One region of the Streptomyces sp. NPDC059895 genome, then DNA from elsewhere that is predicted to be linked to it. Evidence: riboswitches for the same ligand, from Rfam matches in the RefSeq annotation. Region 1 holds a riboswitch; each other region holds the start of a gene.
The links. A riboswitch is a leader RNA that binds a small molecule or an ion and turns the genes downstream of it on or off. The one in region 1 is predicted to bind cyclic di-AMP.
Positions count from the first base shown of each region.

Region 2: linked by a shared signal. The riboswitch ahead of ACFV9M_RS28095 (transglycosylase family protein) and the one ahead of ACFV9M_RS30040 (M23 family metallopeptidase) in region 1 are both predicted to bind cyclic di-AMP.
Region 3: linked by a shared signal. The riboswitch ahead of ACFV9M_RS31235 (C40 family peptidase) and the one ahead of ACFV9M_RS30040 (M23 family metallopeptidase) in region 1 are both predicted to bind cyclic di-AMP.
Region 4: linked by a shared signal. The riboswitch ahead of ACFV9M_RS34025 (transglycosylase SLT domain-containing protein) and the one ahead of ACFV9M_RS30040 (M23 family metallopeptidase) in region 1 are both predicted to bind cyclic di-AMP.

Region 1 is NZ_JBHWKO010000034.1:17,799-21,999, reverse strand. It holds gene ACFV9M_RS30055 (MarR family winged helix-turn-helix transcriptional regulator) at 102-623, opposite strand; gene ACFV9M_RS30050 (dihydrofolate reductase family protein) at 756-1,892, shown strand; tRNA gene ACFV9M_RS30045 (tRNA-Met) at 1,977-2,050, shown strand; cyclic di-AMP (ydaO/yuaA leader) riboswitch at 2,400-2,558, shown strand; gene ACFV9M_RS30040 (M23 family metallopeptidase) at 2,566-3,594, shown strand; gene ACFV9M_RS30035 (PrsW family intramembrane metalloprotease) at 3,816-4,201, opposite strand, start outside.
Region 2 is NZ_JBHWKO010000029.1:92,414-96,614, reverse strand. It holds gene ACFV9M_RS28105 (cytochrome P450) at 1-163, shown strand, start outside; gene ACFV9M_RS28100 (transglycosylase family protein) at 411-1,523, shown strand; cyclic di-AMP (ydaO/yuaA leader) riboswitch at 1,728-1,894, shown strand; gene ACFV9M_RS28095 (transglycosylase family protein) at 1,899-2,636, shown strand; gene eno (phosphopyruvate hydratase) at 2,987-4,201, shown strand, end outside.
Region 3 is NZ_JBHWKO010000036.1:70,598-74,798, forward strand. It holds gene ACFV9M_RS31225 (ATP-dependent Clp protease proteolytic subunit) at 1-634, shown strand, start outside; gene ACFV9M_RS31230 (hypothetical protein) at 642-950, shown strand; cyclic di-AMP (ydaO/yuaA leader) riboswitch at 1,290-1,501, shown strand; gene ACFV9M_RS31235 (C40 family peptidase) at 1,505-1,978, shown strand; gene ACFV9M_RS31240 (ATP-binding protein) at 2,744-3,202, opposite strand; gene ACFV9M_RS31245 (helix-turn-helix domain-containing protein) at 3,415-4,201, shown strand, end outside.
Region 4 is NZ_JBHWKO010000045.1:9,967-14,167, reverse strand. It holds partial or broken gene ACFV9M_RS34035 (oligopeptide:H+ symporter) at 1-456, shown strand, start outside; gene ACFV9M_RS34030 (hypothetical protein) at 784-1,506, shown strand; cyclic di-AMP (ydaO/yuaA leader) riboswitch at 2,045-2,224, shown strand; gene ACFV9M_RS34025 (transglycosylase SLT domain-containing protein) at 2,230-2,715, shown strand; gene ACFV9M_RS34020 (HAD family hydrolase) at 2,782-3,609, opposite strand; gene ACFV9M_RS34015 (GNAT family N-acetyltransferase) at 3,858-4,201, shown strand, end outside.

The DNA.
Region 1 (4,201 bases):
CGCACATCTGCCATACGCCCACTGCTTCAGGTTTGAAGCAGTTGGGTGGTCGGGACCCTACCTCATGCTTGAAAGTTGAAGCAATGATGTCGGTGGGCGGCTCAGCGGCCGTCGGGACAGGGCGACGAGCGGCGCCGCCACGGCAGATCCTCGGGCGCGGTCTCGCCGCCGCCCTCCTGGAGCCCCTTCGCCACCCGCGTGAAGATCTCCTCCAGTTGCCCCACCTGCTCCGGCGTGAGCCGGTCGAAGAGGGCGGCGCGCACCGTGTCGACGTGACCCGGCGCCGTCCGCTCCAGCACCGTCATGCCCTCCTGGGTGAGGGCCGCGACGCTCCCGCGCTTGTCGCCACGGCACTCCTCGCGCCGCACCAGGCCGTCCTTCTCCAGCCGCGCCACCGCATACGTCAGCCTGCTCCGCGTGATCTTCAGCTTCTCCGCCAGACCGGTCATGCGCAGCCGCCGCTGCGGAGCCTCGGAGAGGTGGGCGAGGATCGAGTAGTACAGGTGGGGCATGCCGGCCTCCTGCTGGAGCTGCCGGTCGATCGCGTCCTCCAGGAGGAGGTATCCGGCGACGTACGCGCGCCATGCGCGCTGCTCCTCGGGAGTGAGCCAGCGGGTCGTCATGCTTCCAGTGTAGGTTTGTTTCAAAGTTGAACCAAGAACCAGGAGTCGCGGGCCTCCTGCCGCCGCGCCCCCGCCGCGCCAGGACCCCGCCGCGCCAAGACCCCGTCGCCCGTCCCCGGAGAGGCCGCGCCGATGCCGTACCCGTACGTCCTGCTGTCCGCAGCCGTCTCCCTCGACGGCTACCTCGACGACACCGGCCCCGACCGCCTGCTGCTCTCCGGCCCCGCCGACTTCGACCGGGTCGACGAGGTGCGGGCCTCCGTGGACGCGATCCTGATCGGCGCGGGCACCCTCCGCGCCGACAACCCCCGGCTCCTGGTCAACGCGCCCGCGCGCCGGGCCGCGCGCCGGGCGGCCGGCAGGCCGGAGTACCCCCTGAAGGTCATGGTCAGCGGCTCCGGAGAACTGGACCCGGCGGCGCTGTTCTGGCACACCGGTGGCGAGAAGGCCGTGTACACCACCGACCTGGGCGCCGAGCGCGCCCGCTCACTCGGCCTCGCCGCCGACGTCGTACCCCTCGGCCCCCACCTCGACTGGCGCCGGCTGCTGGAACACCTCCACGACGTCCGGGGCGTACGACGGCTCATGGTCGAGGGCGGCGGAACCATCCACAGCCAGCTCCTCCAGGAGGGCCTCGCCGACGAACTCCAGCTCGTCCTGGCGCCCCTCTTCGTGGGCGACCCGGACGCGCCCCGGCTCTTCGGGCCCGGCGGCTACCAGGGCGGACGGCTGCGACTCGTCGAGACACGGCGCCTCGACGACGTCGTCCTGATGCGCTACGAGCCCACCGCGCCCGGCTCCGGCCCGCTCCCCACCGCCGCCGACCGGCACTGGCTGGCCCTCGCCTGCGAGCTGGCCGCCGCCTGCCCGCCGTCGCGGACCGCGTTCAGCGTCGGCGCGGTGGTGGTGGCCGCGGACGGGGCGGAGCTGGCCCGCGGCCACTCCCGCGAGGCCGGCGACCCCGTCGTCCACGCCGAGGAGGCCGCCCTCGCGAAGATCGACCCCGCCGACCCCCGCCTGGCCACGGCCACCGTCTACAGCAGCCTCGAACCCTGCGCCCACCGCTCCTCCCGCCCGACCCCCTGCGCCCGCCTCGTCCTCGCCGCGGGCGTCCGCAGGGTGGTGACGGCCTGGCGCGAACCGGACACCTTCGTGACCGGCGCCGACGGCACCGGCCTGCTGACGGCCGCGGGCGTCGACGTCGCCGTCCTGGCCGAGTACGAGGAACGGGCCATGGCGCCCAACCTGCATCTGCTGCAGGGCAGTTGATACGGGCCGGGCCCCGTGCGAGCCACCCCCCGGGAGCGTGTGTGCGTCGGGCCCCGCGGATGGCGTACACTGGTGTCATAACGACGCGGGGTGGAGCAGCTCGGTAGCTCGCTGGGCTCATAACCCAGAGGTCGCAGGTTCAAATCCTGTCCCCGCTACTGAAGGCCGAGGGCCGGAATCCTGATCACAGGGTTCCGGCCCTCGGTGTGTTGCACCGTCGCGGCGTCGGCGCCCGGCCTCCGAGGCCCCGAAGCCTCCGGGACCATCCCTTACGGAACGTGAGCGGACGAGCGCCCTGCGCATAACAACTGAGTCACCATCACAAAAGCCGTGGTGGGTGCGGCGCGTTCGACACGGGGTCAACTCGCCCAGATTTCATCGATCCTGAGGCAAAAGTCCAGGCCATGAATGTTGTTGATCAAGAGGAACGGCTTGGAAACCCAGCCCCGGGTCTATTAACGTTCGATAACGCAGCGCGGTCGTCCCAGCCGTCACAAGAGGCGGCTCCGTGCGCACGCGCCGAATCCCGTAAGGGAACCGGGGAACCACCACCTTGGGGTGAATCACGCGGAGCCGCCGTGAGGTAACGGCCGGTATACGCGCGTAGGAGACCTTCCCGCTCCGAACCCGTCAGCTAACCCGGTAGGCGACGGAAGGAAAGGAGTACGCCCGCGTGGCGTCCAACCCGCCTGCCCCAGAAGCCCCGATCGCGCCCGGCCAGCCCTTCGGCTACGGCGGCTACCGCACCGACGAGGGCCCCTGGGAGGAGTGGAACCCCACCGCGGATTCCATTCGCCCGGTCCGCGGCCGGCACCGCGTCGCGAAGCAGCGCGGCGGACTCGCCCGCAGCTCCACCGTTCTCGGCGTCGGCGTCATAGCCGCCGTCGGCGCGGGCGGCATGGCCAGCGCCAACACGGGCAAGCCCCCGGTCTCCATCTCCATGCCGGACCTCCCCTCCGTGGGTTCCCTGATCTCGGACGACGACACCCCCGAGGAGTCCACGTCCGCGTCCGCCCTCAGCACCTTCGGCACCACGGTCGCCGACGAGGACAGCGGCGACAGTGCCGCCGACGCCGGAGAGGCGCTGCGCAGCCGGATCATGGCGCAGGCCGAGTCCCAGCAGACCCAACTCGAGACCAAGGCGCAGGCCGCCGCCGAGGCCGCCGCCGCCAAGGCCGAGGCAGACGCGGCCGCCAAGGCGGAGAAGGAGGCGGAGGCCAAGGCCGCCGCCGCGAAGAAGAAGGCCGCCGAGGAGGCCGCGAAGAAGGCCGAGGCCGAGCGCCTCGCCGAGCTCGCCAAGCAGTACACACTGCCGACGTCCTCGTACACCATCACCTCGACGTTCGGCCAGGCCGGCGCCTACTGGTCCTCCGGGTACCACACGGGCCTCGACTTCGCCGCCCCCACCGGCACCCTGATCAAGGCCGTGCACAGCGGCACCATCACCTCGGCGGGCTGGGACGGGTCCTACGGGTACAAGACCGTGCTCACCCTCGACGACGGCACCGAACTCTGGTTCGCCCACCAGTCCTCCATCAGCGTCAGCGTCGGCCAGAAGGTCTCCACCGGCGACGTGATCGGCCGCGTCGGCGCCACCGGCAACGTCACGGGCGCCCACCTCCACCTGGAGGTCCACCCGGGCGGCAGCAGCTCGGGCGTCGACCCCGCGGCCTGGCTCCGGGACAAGGGGCTCAACCCCTGAGATCCCGTACTGCCTGAGTCTTCCGGGGGCCGGTGAGGTGGCTTCCCGGATGTTCGCCAGGACTTGGCCGGAGGCGTGGTATACGCGCCTCCGGCCAAGTCGTTGGAGTTGGAGTTGGCGTTGGAGTTGGCATGCAGCGTGACCGGCAAATGACTGGCGCATGACTGGCAACGTCTTCGGCCGGACCGCCGACTCCGAGGGGCGTCCTTACGTGGTGTCCCTCACGGCCGGGGGCCGTGCCCCGGGTACGGCCCCGGTCCCGTCGGGTACCCGTAACCGCCTTGTCCGTAACCGCCTTGTCCGTGACCGGAGGGCCCCTGGCCGGAGGGTCCCTGGCCGGGATGGCCGTAGCCGGGATGGCCGTAGCCGGGATGACCGTGTCCGTGGACCCCGTACACCGGCCACGGCGGCACGGCCAACGGGACCGGGGGAGCCGTCATACGGGCCGCATGCTCCAGGGCGGGGCGGGCGACATCCCTGCGCCGCCAGAGTTCGTTGAGCAGTTCCCGCTCCCGTACGACGAAGTCGGCGCCGGCCCGGCCGAGGCGCCCACGGTGCCGTAGGAACGCGAGGGAGGTCGCGTACGCCTCGTACCTCGCCACCTCGC
Region 2 (4,201 bases), on a different contig from region 1:
GCTCGCCCGGCTGGAGGGCCGGACCGCGCTCGCCACCCTCCTCACCCGGCTGCCCGACCTGCGCCTCGCGGCGGACCCGGCCGACCTGAGGTGGCGCGGCGGTCTCATCATGCGCGGACTGCGCACCCTCCCCGTGGAGTTCACGCCCCCCGCGCCCCGCTGAGCGCCCACACCTCGCTGACCGCCCACACCCCGCTGACCGGCCCACACGCCGCAGCCGTCCGCTGACCGACCGTCGTGTGAGGGAACGGCGAAGCGGAGGTGACGGCTTCTCGACTCTGTGATCTTCACGTGATCCGCGCGGCATTAACTTGTGACAAGTGATCGTGTGCCGATACGTTCACTCGTCAGCGCGGCGCCTCGGCACCACCCGTCGCGCGGTCAATGCTGTCTCGAGAAAGGCCCCCCGCATGCTCACCGGGAACGGTCGTCATCGTCGCCCCCGCCAGGCCCCGGCCCTCCTCGTCGCGGCCGGCGTGACCGGCTCGGCCATCGCCATCCCGCTGCTCGGCGCCACCGGCGCGAGCGCCGCGGACAACACGGTGTGGGACACGGTGGCGGAGTGCGAGACCGGGGGCTCCTGGAGCGCCAACGAGGGCGGCGGCGAGTACGGCGGCCTGTCCCTGACGCAGGAGAACTGGGAGGCGTACGGCGGGCTCGACTACGCCCCGCGCCCGGACCTGGCCAGCCGCAACCAGCAGATATCCGTCGCCCAGAAGGTCCTCGCGGACCAGGGCGTCGGCGCGTGGGGGACCTGCGGGCTGACGTCCGGTCTGAGCGCGGACTCCGGCTCGGAGGACCTGGACACCGGGGTGGCCGAGGACTCGTCCGACTCCTCCGTGACGTCCGGCTTGTCCGACCTGTCCCGGGAGTCGTCCGACTCCTCGGACTCCTCGGACTCCTCGGACTCCTCCGCCTCTTCCTCCAACTCCTCCGGCTCCTCGGCGGATGCAGGCGAGGACTCCACGGACTCGTCCACCGAATCCGCCACGGATTCTCCGGAAACGTCCGCGTCGTCCCCTTCTTCCTCTTCCGCCTCCGCGTCGGACAAGTCCGCCACGTCCGACACGTCCACCGGTTCCGGCGCGAGCGGCTCCTCGGCGGGCGGCGGCTCGTCCACCGCGACCCCGGAAGCGGACGACTCGGGCAACCCGGGTCAGAGCGCGGGCGCTTGGAGCCTGGTCGACACCGGTTCGGCCGACGCGGTGACCGGCGGCACCACGGCCGGCGCCACCGCGTCTGACGACACCGCGTCCTCCTCCGGCCGCCACCGCGGCGGCAGCGCCGACGAGGACACGGCCGACGGCACCACCACCGCCTCCTCCGGCCGGCACGCCGCCGACACCCTCGGCGGCACGGCGGCCACCTACACCGTCCAGGCGGGCGACTCCCTCGTCACCATCGCCGACTCCCTTGACCTCGACGGCGGATGGCGTGCGCTCTACGCCGAGAACAAGGACGTCATCGGAGCCGACCCGGGCGACATCGTGCCCGGTCAGACGCTCGCGACAGGGGTCGAATAGGGCGTAAAAGCCGTGAAAACGGGGGGAGTTCGCGTCATGCTTCGCGCTGAATGTCCGGTTTGGCGAAAGTGTGGGATGAGTCTCAGAAGCGCTGATCGTCTTTGATATTCCGCCGATCGCCTGCCTACGGTCATGACCGCTCGGCAACCCGAGCCCCGGCCGTCGCAACGCCGAATCCTGCCAGCGGCCATCCGGGAACAGTCGTCGCGTCAAGCGCCGCAGGCAGGAGCGGGGGACCCAAGGTAAGTGCCGCACCGGGTGGTCGACGGACGCGGCTAGGGGTGAAGCCACGCCTCCCGGAGAGGCGTGGCCGGGCAACTCAACCGGCCCGAACCCGACAGCTCACCTCGCAGGCGTCGGTGAGGGGATCGATCCATGCTGTTTTCCGGCAAGGGCAAGCACCGCCGTCCGTCCAAGGCCACCCGCGCCATCGCCGTCGCCGGTGTCACCGGCGCCGCCGTCGCCGCCCCGCTGATGGCGGCCGGCAACGCCTCCGCCGCCACCGCCTCCGAGTGGGACACGGTCGCCCAGTGCGAGTCCGGCGGCAACTGGTCCATCAACACCGGCAACGGCTACTACGGCGGCCTGCAGTTCTCCGCCTCCACCTGGGCCGCGCACGGCGGCACGCAGTACGCCGCCACCGCCGACAAGGCCACCAAGTCCCAGCAGATCCAGATCGCCGAGAAGGTCCTCGCGAGCCAGGGCAAGGGCGCGTGGCCGGTCTGCGGCAAGGGCCTGTCCGGCGCCGCCTACACCGGCGGTTCCTCGTCCGACTCCTCCTCCGGCTCCTCGACCGACTCCTCGTCCGGCTCCGGTTCCTCGAACTCCGGTTCCTCGGACTCCGGCACCACGAGCCGTTCGACCGAGCAGCAGAGCGCCTCCCGCTCCGCCGAGCGCCCGGCCGCCCAGAGCCAGAAGACGGTCACCACCCCGACCGGCGAGAAGGTCGAGAAGGGCGACGGCGAGTACAAGGTGGTCACCGGCGACACCCTCAGCTCCATCGCCCAGGAGCAGGACGTCGCGGGCGGCTGGGAGAAGCTGTTCCAGCTCAACAAGGACATCGTCGACGACGCCGACCTCATCTACCCGGGCCAGCAGCTGCACCTGAAGTGACACCTGACTCCCAGGGCGGCCACAGCTCCCGCACAGCCGCGGTCCGCACACTGAAGACCTCGTGAGGGTCCCCCCCGTCCCCACGAGCGCCCCGCTCCGGCGCGCGTTCCCCCGTACGCGCCGGAGCGGGGCTTTTCTTTGCCCGCCCGCCATCCGCCTGTTGGTCACCCTCTTTGTTCCGGGCGGGAACAATGTGTACCGTCAGCCTGTCCACGGGGCGGTCGGTCGGCTGCCGGCGGCCCCGGGACGGTTAGGCTCTAGTCGCAAGGCCACAACAAGGGATCACCAAGGGCCGCCCGTGGCCCACGTGCCCCGCACAACCAGCGTCACATCCCACGAAGGAGATGCTCGTGCCGTCCATCGACGTCGTCGTAGCCCGGGAAATCCTGGACTCCCGAGGCAACCCCACGGTCGAGGTCGAGGTCGGCCTCGACGACGGCAGCACGGGTCGTGCCGCCGTTCCGTCCGGCGCCTCCACCGGAGCCTTCGAGGCCATCGAGCTCCGCGACGGTGACCCGAACCGCTACCAGGGCAAGGGCGTCGAGAAGGCCGTCCTCGCCGTCATCGAGCAGATCGGCCCGGAGCTGGTCGGCTACGACGCCACCGAGCAGCGCCTGATCGACCAGGCCATGTTCGACCTGGACGCCACCGACAACAAGGGCTCCCTGGGCGCCAACGCCATCCTCGGCGTCTCCCTCGCCGTCGCCCACGCCGCCTCCGAGGCCAGCGACCTGCCCCTCTTCCGCTACCTGGGCGGCCCGAACGCGCACCTGCTGCCGGTGCCGATGATGAACATCCTGAACGGCGGCTCGCACGCCGACTCCAACGTGGACATCCAGGAGTTCATGATCGCCCCCATCGGCGCGGAGTCCTTCTCCGAGGCCCTGCGCTGGGGCACCGAGGTCTACCACACCCTGAAGAAGGTCCTGAAGAGCAAGGGCCTGTCCACCGGCCTCGGCGACGAGGGCGGCTTCGCCCCGAACCTCGGCTCCAACCGCGAGGCCCTCGACCTCATCCTCGAGGCGATCAAGGAGGCCGGCTACACCCCCGGCGAGCAGATCGCCCTGGCGCTCGACGTCGCCGCGTCAGAGTTCTACAAGGACGGCTCCTACACCTTCGAGGGCAAGGACCGCTCCGCCGCCGAGATGACCGAGTACTACGCCGAGCTCGTCGAGGCGTACCCGCTCGTCTCCATCGAGGACCCGCTGTTCGAGGACGACTGGGAGGGCTGGAAGACCATCACCGCCAAGCTCGGTGACAAGGTCCAGCTCGTCGGCGACGACCTGTTCGTCACCAACCCCGAGCGCCTCGCCCGCGGTATCGAGGAGGGCGCCGCCAACGCGCTGCTCGTGAAGGTGAACCAGATCGGTTCGCTCACCGAGACCCTCGACGCCGTCGAGCTGGCCCAGCGCAACGGCTTCAAGTGCATGATGTCCCACCGCTCCGGCGAGACCGAGGACGTCACCATCGCCGACCTGGCCGTCGCCACCAACTGCGGCCAGATCAAGACCGGCGCCCCGGCCCGCTCCGAGCGCGTCGCCAAGTACAACCAGCTGCTGCGCATC
Region 3 (4,201 bases), on a different contig from region 1:
GACCCGACCGTCCGCCCGCCATGTCCTGCCCGAGTTCACCGAACGCACCGGCTCGGGGCACCGGACGCTGGACCCGTACTCCAAGCTGCTGGAGGAGCGCATCGTCTTCCTGGGCACGCCGATCGACGACACCGCGGCGAACGACGTGATGGCCCAGCTCATGTACCTGGAGCACCGGGACCCCGACCGGGACATCTCGCTGTACGTCAACTCACCGGGCGGCTCGTTCAGCGCGATGTCGGCCGTCTACGACACGCTGCGGTACGTCACCTGTGACGTGGAGACCGTCTGCCTGGGCCAGGCCGGCTCGTCCGCCGCCGTCCTGCTGGCCGCGGGCACACCGGGCAAGCGGTCCGTGCTGCCGGGCGCGCGCGTGGTGCTCCGCCAGCCGGCGCTGCCGGAGCCGGTGCGGGGACAGACGAGCGATCTGGTCGTCCAGGCCGGGGAACTGGCCCGCACCCGCACCCGCCTGGAGGAGATGCTCGTACGGCACACCGGGCGCCGCCCGGAGCAGGTCGACGCCGACCTCGAACGGGACCTGATCCTCGACGCCCGCCAGGCCGTGGAGTACGGCCTGGTGGACCGGGTGGTCCCGGCCCGCCGGGCTTCCGGCGGCCTGCCGGGTGTGGGGTGAGCCGCCGATGCTGCCTCCCGAGCTGCCTCCGCTGCCCGCGCTGACCCGGGCCGAGGCCGAGCTGATCGACCGTTACCTGGAGGTGGTCGACCTGCTCGGCCGGATCAACCCCGCCCGCCACGGCGACACCTACAGCGGACTGCGCGCCGCCCAGGCACTGGTCGGCAGGGCGACCGCGCTGCGCGACGCGCTGACGCTGATGCACCAGCGGGGCGAGAGCGAACTGCACGCGCCGACGCTCGCGCGGGCGCTGCGCGTGCTGGACGGGGAGCGCCGCACGGCGCGCGTCACGATGCCTCCGCTCCCCGACCGATGACGTACGGGTGTCCCGACGGCTCCGTGTTCGCCGAAAGCGTGACGCTCGGCCCCGAGTTGAAACGGACCGAACGGCGTACCCCCGGGCGGCCTATCCTCGACTGCTTTTTCCAGCCCACAGCGGTTGCGCGAAATGAGGGGCACCGCGCCGGAACGTCAGGTTCCGGCGCTGGTCGGGGGGTATGTCGTCGCCTTGACACCTGACCCGCCATCAGGGTGTCCACCCGAACGGGTGAGTGGTGAGTAACCCCACAAATCCCCGGTTGCGTTGGGATTTTCGGACATCGGTGCGCCAAGATCCCTGACTGACGACAAGCCCCCGCCACAAGCGGCGGGGCGGTCCGGGCGGACGCCGAGTCCTGCCGCCGCCCGGATGACCGGTCGACAGGAGTGCATCGGCAGGAGTGGAGGACCCAAGCACGACGGGTCGCCGGAGCGGTCGCGCCACGACCGGACCGAGCAGCCCTTGGGGTGAAGCCGCAGCAGCGGCCGGGCAACTTCGCCAGCCCGAATCCGACAGGTCATCCTTCACAGGCGGCTGACGAAGGGTTGCGCATGACTGCGCTCAATCGTGTCCCGTCGCTCATGGCCCGGGCCGGCACGGCCTCGGCCTTCGCCATCGCCGCCGTGGGCGGCTCGATCGTGGTCCCGGGTGTCGCCTCCGAAGCAGCGGCCGTCACCCCGGCGACGAAGGCACTCCAGATCGCGGCCTCCAAAAAGGGTTCGCCCTACAAGTACGGGGCCACCGGACCGAACAGGTTCGACTGCTCCGGGCTCACGCTGTACTCGTTCAAGAAGGCGGGCAAGAAACTGCCCCGTACGGCGGCCCAGCAGTACAACAAGACCCGCCACATCTCGGCGAGCAATCGCAAGGCCGGGGACCTCGTGTTCTTCCACTCGGGGTCGTACGTCTACCACGTCGGGATCTACGCCGGTAAGGGCAAGATCTGGCACTCCCCGAAGACCGGGGACGTGGTGAGGCTGCAGAAGATCTGGACCAAGAGCGTCTGGTACGGCCGGGTCAAGTGATCCTCCGCGGCCGGGTCAAGTGACCCTCCGGGGGTGGTGGCGGCGTCCCTGACGCGCCGCCACCGCCTCCGGAGCCCGGCCGCGCAGCCCCGCCCCCCGCAGCCCCGCCCTGGAGCCCGGCTCCGGGTGCCGGGAGGGGCGGATCAGGGGCGGATCAGGGCCATGGGCGGCCGTGGGAGCGTGAGGGCCGTCAGCCGGCCGATCGCGCCGCCTGCGCCCCGCCCAGGGCCGTCCCGCAGCCGTTCAACCGCCCTCCGTGGCCTTCACGCCGGCCTCCACAGCTTCACAGCCCTCCACAGCCCTCCCCAGTCGCGGAGCCTCGCCAGTCCCCCACCGGTCGGCTTCCGCCTCGCCTCGTCCGGCTCCGGAACACCACGCCTTCCGCCGCTCCTCCGCCGTTGCCCCGCCGCTCCTCCGCCGTTCCTCCGCCCCTCCGGCGGCGGCCGCTGCCACCCCCACGCCACCCCCTGCCGGCCGAGCGCGTCGCCCGCGCTCACGCCCGCCAGAAACCACCCGTTCGGCGGACACCCGCGCCCGCGCCCCGCACACCACTCGTCCGGCGGACAGCCGCTCCCGTGCGGCCCGTCTCCCCGCGCAGCCCCCAGTGACCCCACACCCGCGAGCCCCCAAGCCCCCCGGCACCCCACCCCCGCGCCCGCGCCCCATCCCCGCAACCCTCCGCCCCGCCCTCCGTCCCCCACCCCCCACACACGTACTCCACGCCCCTCACCGCTCCACGTCCCCCGCCCCGGAAGCCGCGCGGGGTCAAGGTTCCTGTTGGCCCGCCGTCGCCACCGGTTCCACGGGCACCGTCCACGGCAGGTCGACGGAGATGGTCTTGCCGCCCTCGCGGGTGGGGCGGACGCGGAGTCTTCCGCCGCACTCCGCGGTCAGCCACCGGATGATCACCAGGCCGCGGCCGTTGTCCTGCTGGACGGCGGCCGGCAGGCGCCTGGGGAAGCGCGGGTGGCTGTCGGTGACGCCGACACGCAGCAGCTCGTCCCGGTCGAGCCGGAGGTCCACCCTGAAGGTGGGCGACTGCCCGAAGGTGTGCTGTACGGCGTTGGTGGCGAGCTCGGAGACGATGAGGCGGACGGTGTCGGCCGTCTCCGCCTCCGCGGGAAGACCCCATCCCCCCAGCGTGGTCAGCACGAACGCGCGAGCCGTGGACACCGAGGCCGGGTCGCTCGGCAGAGTGAGGGATGCTTCCAGATGGTCTGCCATGGCGATGCCGTCCCTTTCCCACGGGACCGGAGTCCGACACGGTGCGGATGGTTCGAGTACGGTCCCGGACTGGTGCTTCGTCGCCAGATTGCCATCAGCGGGCCGTCACCGGTGGCGATCCACCAAGATGTGCATATATCTGTCGCTCGATGCGGTGAACTCTGCCACGGCAGAGCGTATTTGGACGGCTCGTAGGGAGTAAGGAGAGCTCTATGCAGCACGGTCCCGCGGTACGCCGCCGGAAACTGGGCGCCGAACTGCGGGCCCTGCGCGCCCGCCTCGGCCTGACCAGTGGGGAGGCGGCCCGGCTCGTCGGCTGGCACCAGTCGAAGGTGAGCCGGATCGAGACCGGCACCAGCGGTACGAAACCGGCCGATGTGCGGTTACTCCTCGACGCCTACGGCGTGACCGATCCCCGACTGCGCGAGCTGATGCTGGCGTTGGCGGGATCCGTCGACAGCGGCGGACGGGACCACTGGGTGCACGCCTACCGCGGTGTACTGCCGCCCGCCTACCGGGACTTCATCAGCCTGGAGTCGCAGGCGAGCGCGATGCGCACCCTGGAGACGACCGTGGTCCCGGGGCTGCTCCAGACACCCGAGTACGCGCGGGCGGTGACGAGGGCCGCCGTCGAGGGCGCCGACGCGGACCAGTTGGACACTCTGGTGGAGGTGCGGCTGGCCCGCCAGGACGTACTGCGCGTGCAGCCGCCGCTGACGCTGAACGCGGTGCTGGACGAGGCCGTGCTGCACCGGGAGGTGGGGGGCCCGGAGGTCATGGCGCGGCAACTGGACCGGCTCGTGGAGGCGGGCCGGCTTCCCCAAGTGACGCTCCAGGTACTGCCGTTCAGTGCCGGAGCTCATATCGGAGTCACAGGTTCTTTCGTTATCTTCTCGTTTACGAGCACTTCTGATCTGGATGTGGTTGTTCTCGACCACTTGACGAGTAGCCTCTACCTCGAACGGAAAGAACACCTCCAGGCCTACACCGAGGCCTTCA
Region 4 (4,201 bases), on a different contig from region 1:
CCGGGACCGCCGTCTCCCTCGCGGCGGCCTTCGGCGCCCTCGCCCACCTGGCCTCCGTCGCCGGCGGCCGACTCGCCGACCGTGTCCTGGGCCCGTACCGCGCGGTGCTGTGGGGTGGAGTCCTGACCGCCTGCGGGCTCTACGCCCTGGCCGTGCCCACCGCCGGCACGACCTGGACGGGCCTCGGCCTGATCGTCGCCGGCACCGGGCTCGCCAGGCCGAACGCCGCCACCCTGGTCGGCACGCTTCGGCGCGCCGACGACCACCGCCGCGACGCGGACTTCGCCCTCTACTGCGCGGCGCTCGGCCTCGGCGCCCTCGCGGGACCGGTGATCACCGGCGGGCTCGGCGATCACCACGGCCGGCACTGGGGGTTTCGCGGCGGCCGCGATCGGCATGACGTGCGGCCTGGCGCAGTACGTGACCGGCCGCCGCCACCTGGCCGACCGCCGTCACCTGACCGACCGCCCTCAACCGACCGGCCTCCCCCAACCGACCGACCACCCTCAACCGACCGGCCTCCCCCAACCGACCGACCGCCGTCAGCCGACCGACCACCCTCAACCGACCGGGAGCCTTCACCCGACCGGGAGCCTTCACCCGACCGGGCGAAGGCGCGCCCCTCGATCGGTACCGACGGCCGGCAAGGTCACGGTCTCCCCCCGGTCCCTCGCTCGCTCGGCCCCGGTACGCCGGGCGGCCACCGGATCGTCACCGGGGCCGTGGTCGTCACCGCGTTCACGGTCCACCTGGCCGCGTCGGGGTGACTGACCCTGAGAATTCGTGAACCTGCTCACCCTGATCTCGGTACTGGCCCCGGTCGCCTGCTTCGCGGTGCTGTTCACCAGTCCGGCGGTGACCGCGCGGGAACGCGGCCGGCTGCGTCCGTGCGTCGTACTCTTCCTCGCCTCGACCGTCTTCGACCTCGCCCTCCTCCGGACGTACTCCACCACACTGCTGCCGGGCTCGGCGGGCGCCGGGACCGCGATCCCCGGCTTCGGCTTCCCGGCGAACTGGTACCTGCCGGCGCTCTGCGCCTTCGAGGCCGTCCTCGCGCCGGCGGTGGCGGTCCTGTGGGTACGGCCGGGCCGCCGCGGGCCGGGCGCCGGGCCCACGATCGCGCTCGGGGTCGCCCTCGGCGGTCTGGCGGCCCTGCTGCTGGCGGTGCCGACGAGCGGGCGCGGTGACAGCGACGCGCACCCGATGTCCGGCTGGTGGATCGTGGGCTCGTGCCTGCTGCTCGGCCTCGGCGACGTCCTCGTGAAGGCTTCGGGCCTGTCGGCCACCTCCAGGCTCGCCCCGGCCGCCTTCGCCGGGTGGACCATGGCGCTGTGGTTCCTCTCCGCGGCACTCGCGGGCGGCATCCAGGCGCAGGCCGCGCGGCTCCACGACGACGTGTCCCGGCCCGTCCACTACGGCGTCAGCGGTGCGATCGCGGTCGCCACCGGCCTGGCCGTACTGGCCGCGTCGCCCTGGCTGCGCCGCACCACACACCCCGCCCCCTGACCCCCGCCGCCCGCCCACCGACCCACGAGGGCCCGCGCATCCCCCTGCCGCCCGAACGGCCGCCGTCATGACAACGACGGGCACCACCGGGGAGGTTCCGCCCCCGCCGCCGACCCGCCCTACGGGGCGCCCCGGGGCCACGACCGGACAGTTCCCGCACCCTCCGCACCCCCACCCCCCTCCGCACCCCCCACCCCCCTCCGCACCGCTCCGCCCCCCTCCGCACCTTCCACCCCCCCTCCACAACGCGCCCTTTTAAAAAGGACTTATGACTCATTGTCCGTTTGACCCCTATTGCGATGGCGGGTGACTTGGCTCACTCCACCCCCCACCCCACTCCTCACACCGGACCCTGTGATTCCGCTTTGCCTCAGGTGAGTTGACGTTTTACGACAGCAAAGGATCAAGCACCCCATACTGCGCGGATCATGGTCAATGGGGGTGTGGTGTGATTCCGCCACTTGTTCCGGACATGTGCTCTCGCATACGTTCCGCTCAGTCGGGCGGACGCCGAATCCTGCCGCCGCCCTTCACCACCCATCGACGAACACTCACGCACGGCAGGAGCGGGGGACCCAGGTAGAACGCCGGGCCGTACGTCACGCACGTAACGGCCCCGGCTAGGGGTGAAGTCGTGCCGCCGTACCCGTACGGCGGCCGGCCGGGCACCTCCCCGCCCGAACCCGACAGCTCACCCCGCAGGCGCCGGAGAGGAAGTCCGCCATGTCTGCTGCCACCCAGCCCCGCCGCACCCGCCTCGCCCGCACCGTCGCCGCCGTCTGCACCGGCGCCGCCGTGCTCTCCCTTCCCTTCATGGCCGCCACCAGCGCCTCCGCCGCCCCCACGACGTCGGTCGCCACGACGTCGGCCACCACGGTCGCCGGGTACCCCGACAACCTCGACGGCTGGATCCGCGAGTCGCTCGCGATCATGGCCGAGCGCGGCATCCCGGGCACGTACAACGGCATCCACCGCAACATCCTCCGCGAGTCGTCGGGCAACCCGAAGGCCATCAACCTCTGGGACTCCAACGCGGCCAAGGGCACCCCGTCCAAGGGGCTGCTCCAGGTCATCGACCCGACCTTCGCCGCGTACCACGTGCCCGGCACCTCGTACGACCCGTACGACCCGGTCGCCAACATCACCGCGGCCTGCAACTACGCGGCCGCCCGCTACGGCTCCATCGACAACGTGTTCGGCGCGTACTGACCTGCCCGAGGCTCAGGACACACCCCGCAGAACAGGCCCCGCGGCACACACCCCGCGGCACATGTCCTAGGGGAAGAGGCGTTCGAGGACGACGGCTACGCCGTCGTCCTCGTTCGACGTCGTCACCTCGTCGGCCACCGCCTTCAGCTCGGGGTGGGCGTTGGCCATCGCGACACCGCGCGCCGCCCAATCGAACATCGGGATGTCGTTGGGCATGTCGCCGAAGGCCAGCGAGTCCTCGGGCCTCAGCCCGAGGTGTTCGGCCGCCAGCGCCAGACCCGTCGCCTTGGTGATGCCGCACGGCTGGAGCTCCACCGTGCCCGGCCCCGACATGGTGACGGTCGCGAGCGAGCCGACCACCGAGCGGGCCGTCGCCGCCAACTCGTCGTCGGACAGGGTGGGGTGGCGCAGCAGCACCTTGCTGATGGACTCGCGCCACAGGTCGTCGCGCGACCCGACGCGCAGGGCCGGCAGGGTCGGGTGGGGCATCCGGTAGCCCGGCTCGATGAGCGTCAGCCCGTCGACGCCGTCCTGGTCGACGGCCGCGTACACCTCGCCGACCTCCGCCTCGATCTTCCCGAGCGCGGTCTCCGCCAGGTCCCGGTCCAGGGTGACCGACCACAGCAGACGGTCCGTGCCGGCGTCGTACAGCTGCGCGCCCTGTCCGCACACCGCGAGTCCCCTGCTGTGCAGGTTCGCCAGCAGCGGCCGCACCCGGGGTGCCGGGCGGCCCGTCACGACCAGGTGGCGGGCGCCGGCCGCCGCCGCCCGCGCGAGCGCGTCGAGCGACCGGTCGGAGAAGGTGTCGTCGCCGCGGAGCAGCGTTCCGTCCAGGTCGGTGGCGATGAGGGAGTACGCGGCGCAGCGCGCGGCATCTGCGAAGGGTGCGGCCATGATCAGAGAATACGGATCCCGGCCGTCCCCAACTCACCGTCCGTGCAGGCCGATCCGCGGGAGAACGGGGAGCGGCGGCCAGAAACGGCTTTCTCACGCAACGCCGGGTACAGGACGGTTGAAGGCCTCTGCACCGATTGGCAACAACATGCTCCGCTACCTACCGCCCTGACCGCCTGGAGCGGTACCGTCCAGGAGTCCAGGGGGGACTTGATCGGGGGGTCAGGTTGAGCAGTGGACGTGTTCGTGTGCTCAGGCCGGAGGAGCTCGGCGAGGGGGATCGGGAGCGCTGGCGTGCGCTGCGCGCCGCGTCCACGGTTCCGCGCAATCCGTTCATGGAACCGGAGTTCACCGACGCGGTGGGCCGGGTGCGGCCCCGCGCGCGCGTGGCGGTGGTGTACGAGGGGCGTGAGCCGGTCGGCTTCCTCCCCCACGAGCGGGGCAGGCTCGGCCGCGGCCAGGCCCTCGCGTACGGCGTCTCGGACGCCCAAGGAGCCGTACTGAGCCCGGGCATCGGGCTGAACGCGGACGAACTGATGCGCGCGTGCTCCCTGTCGAGCTTCGCCTTCGACAACCTGGAGGCGGAACAGGG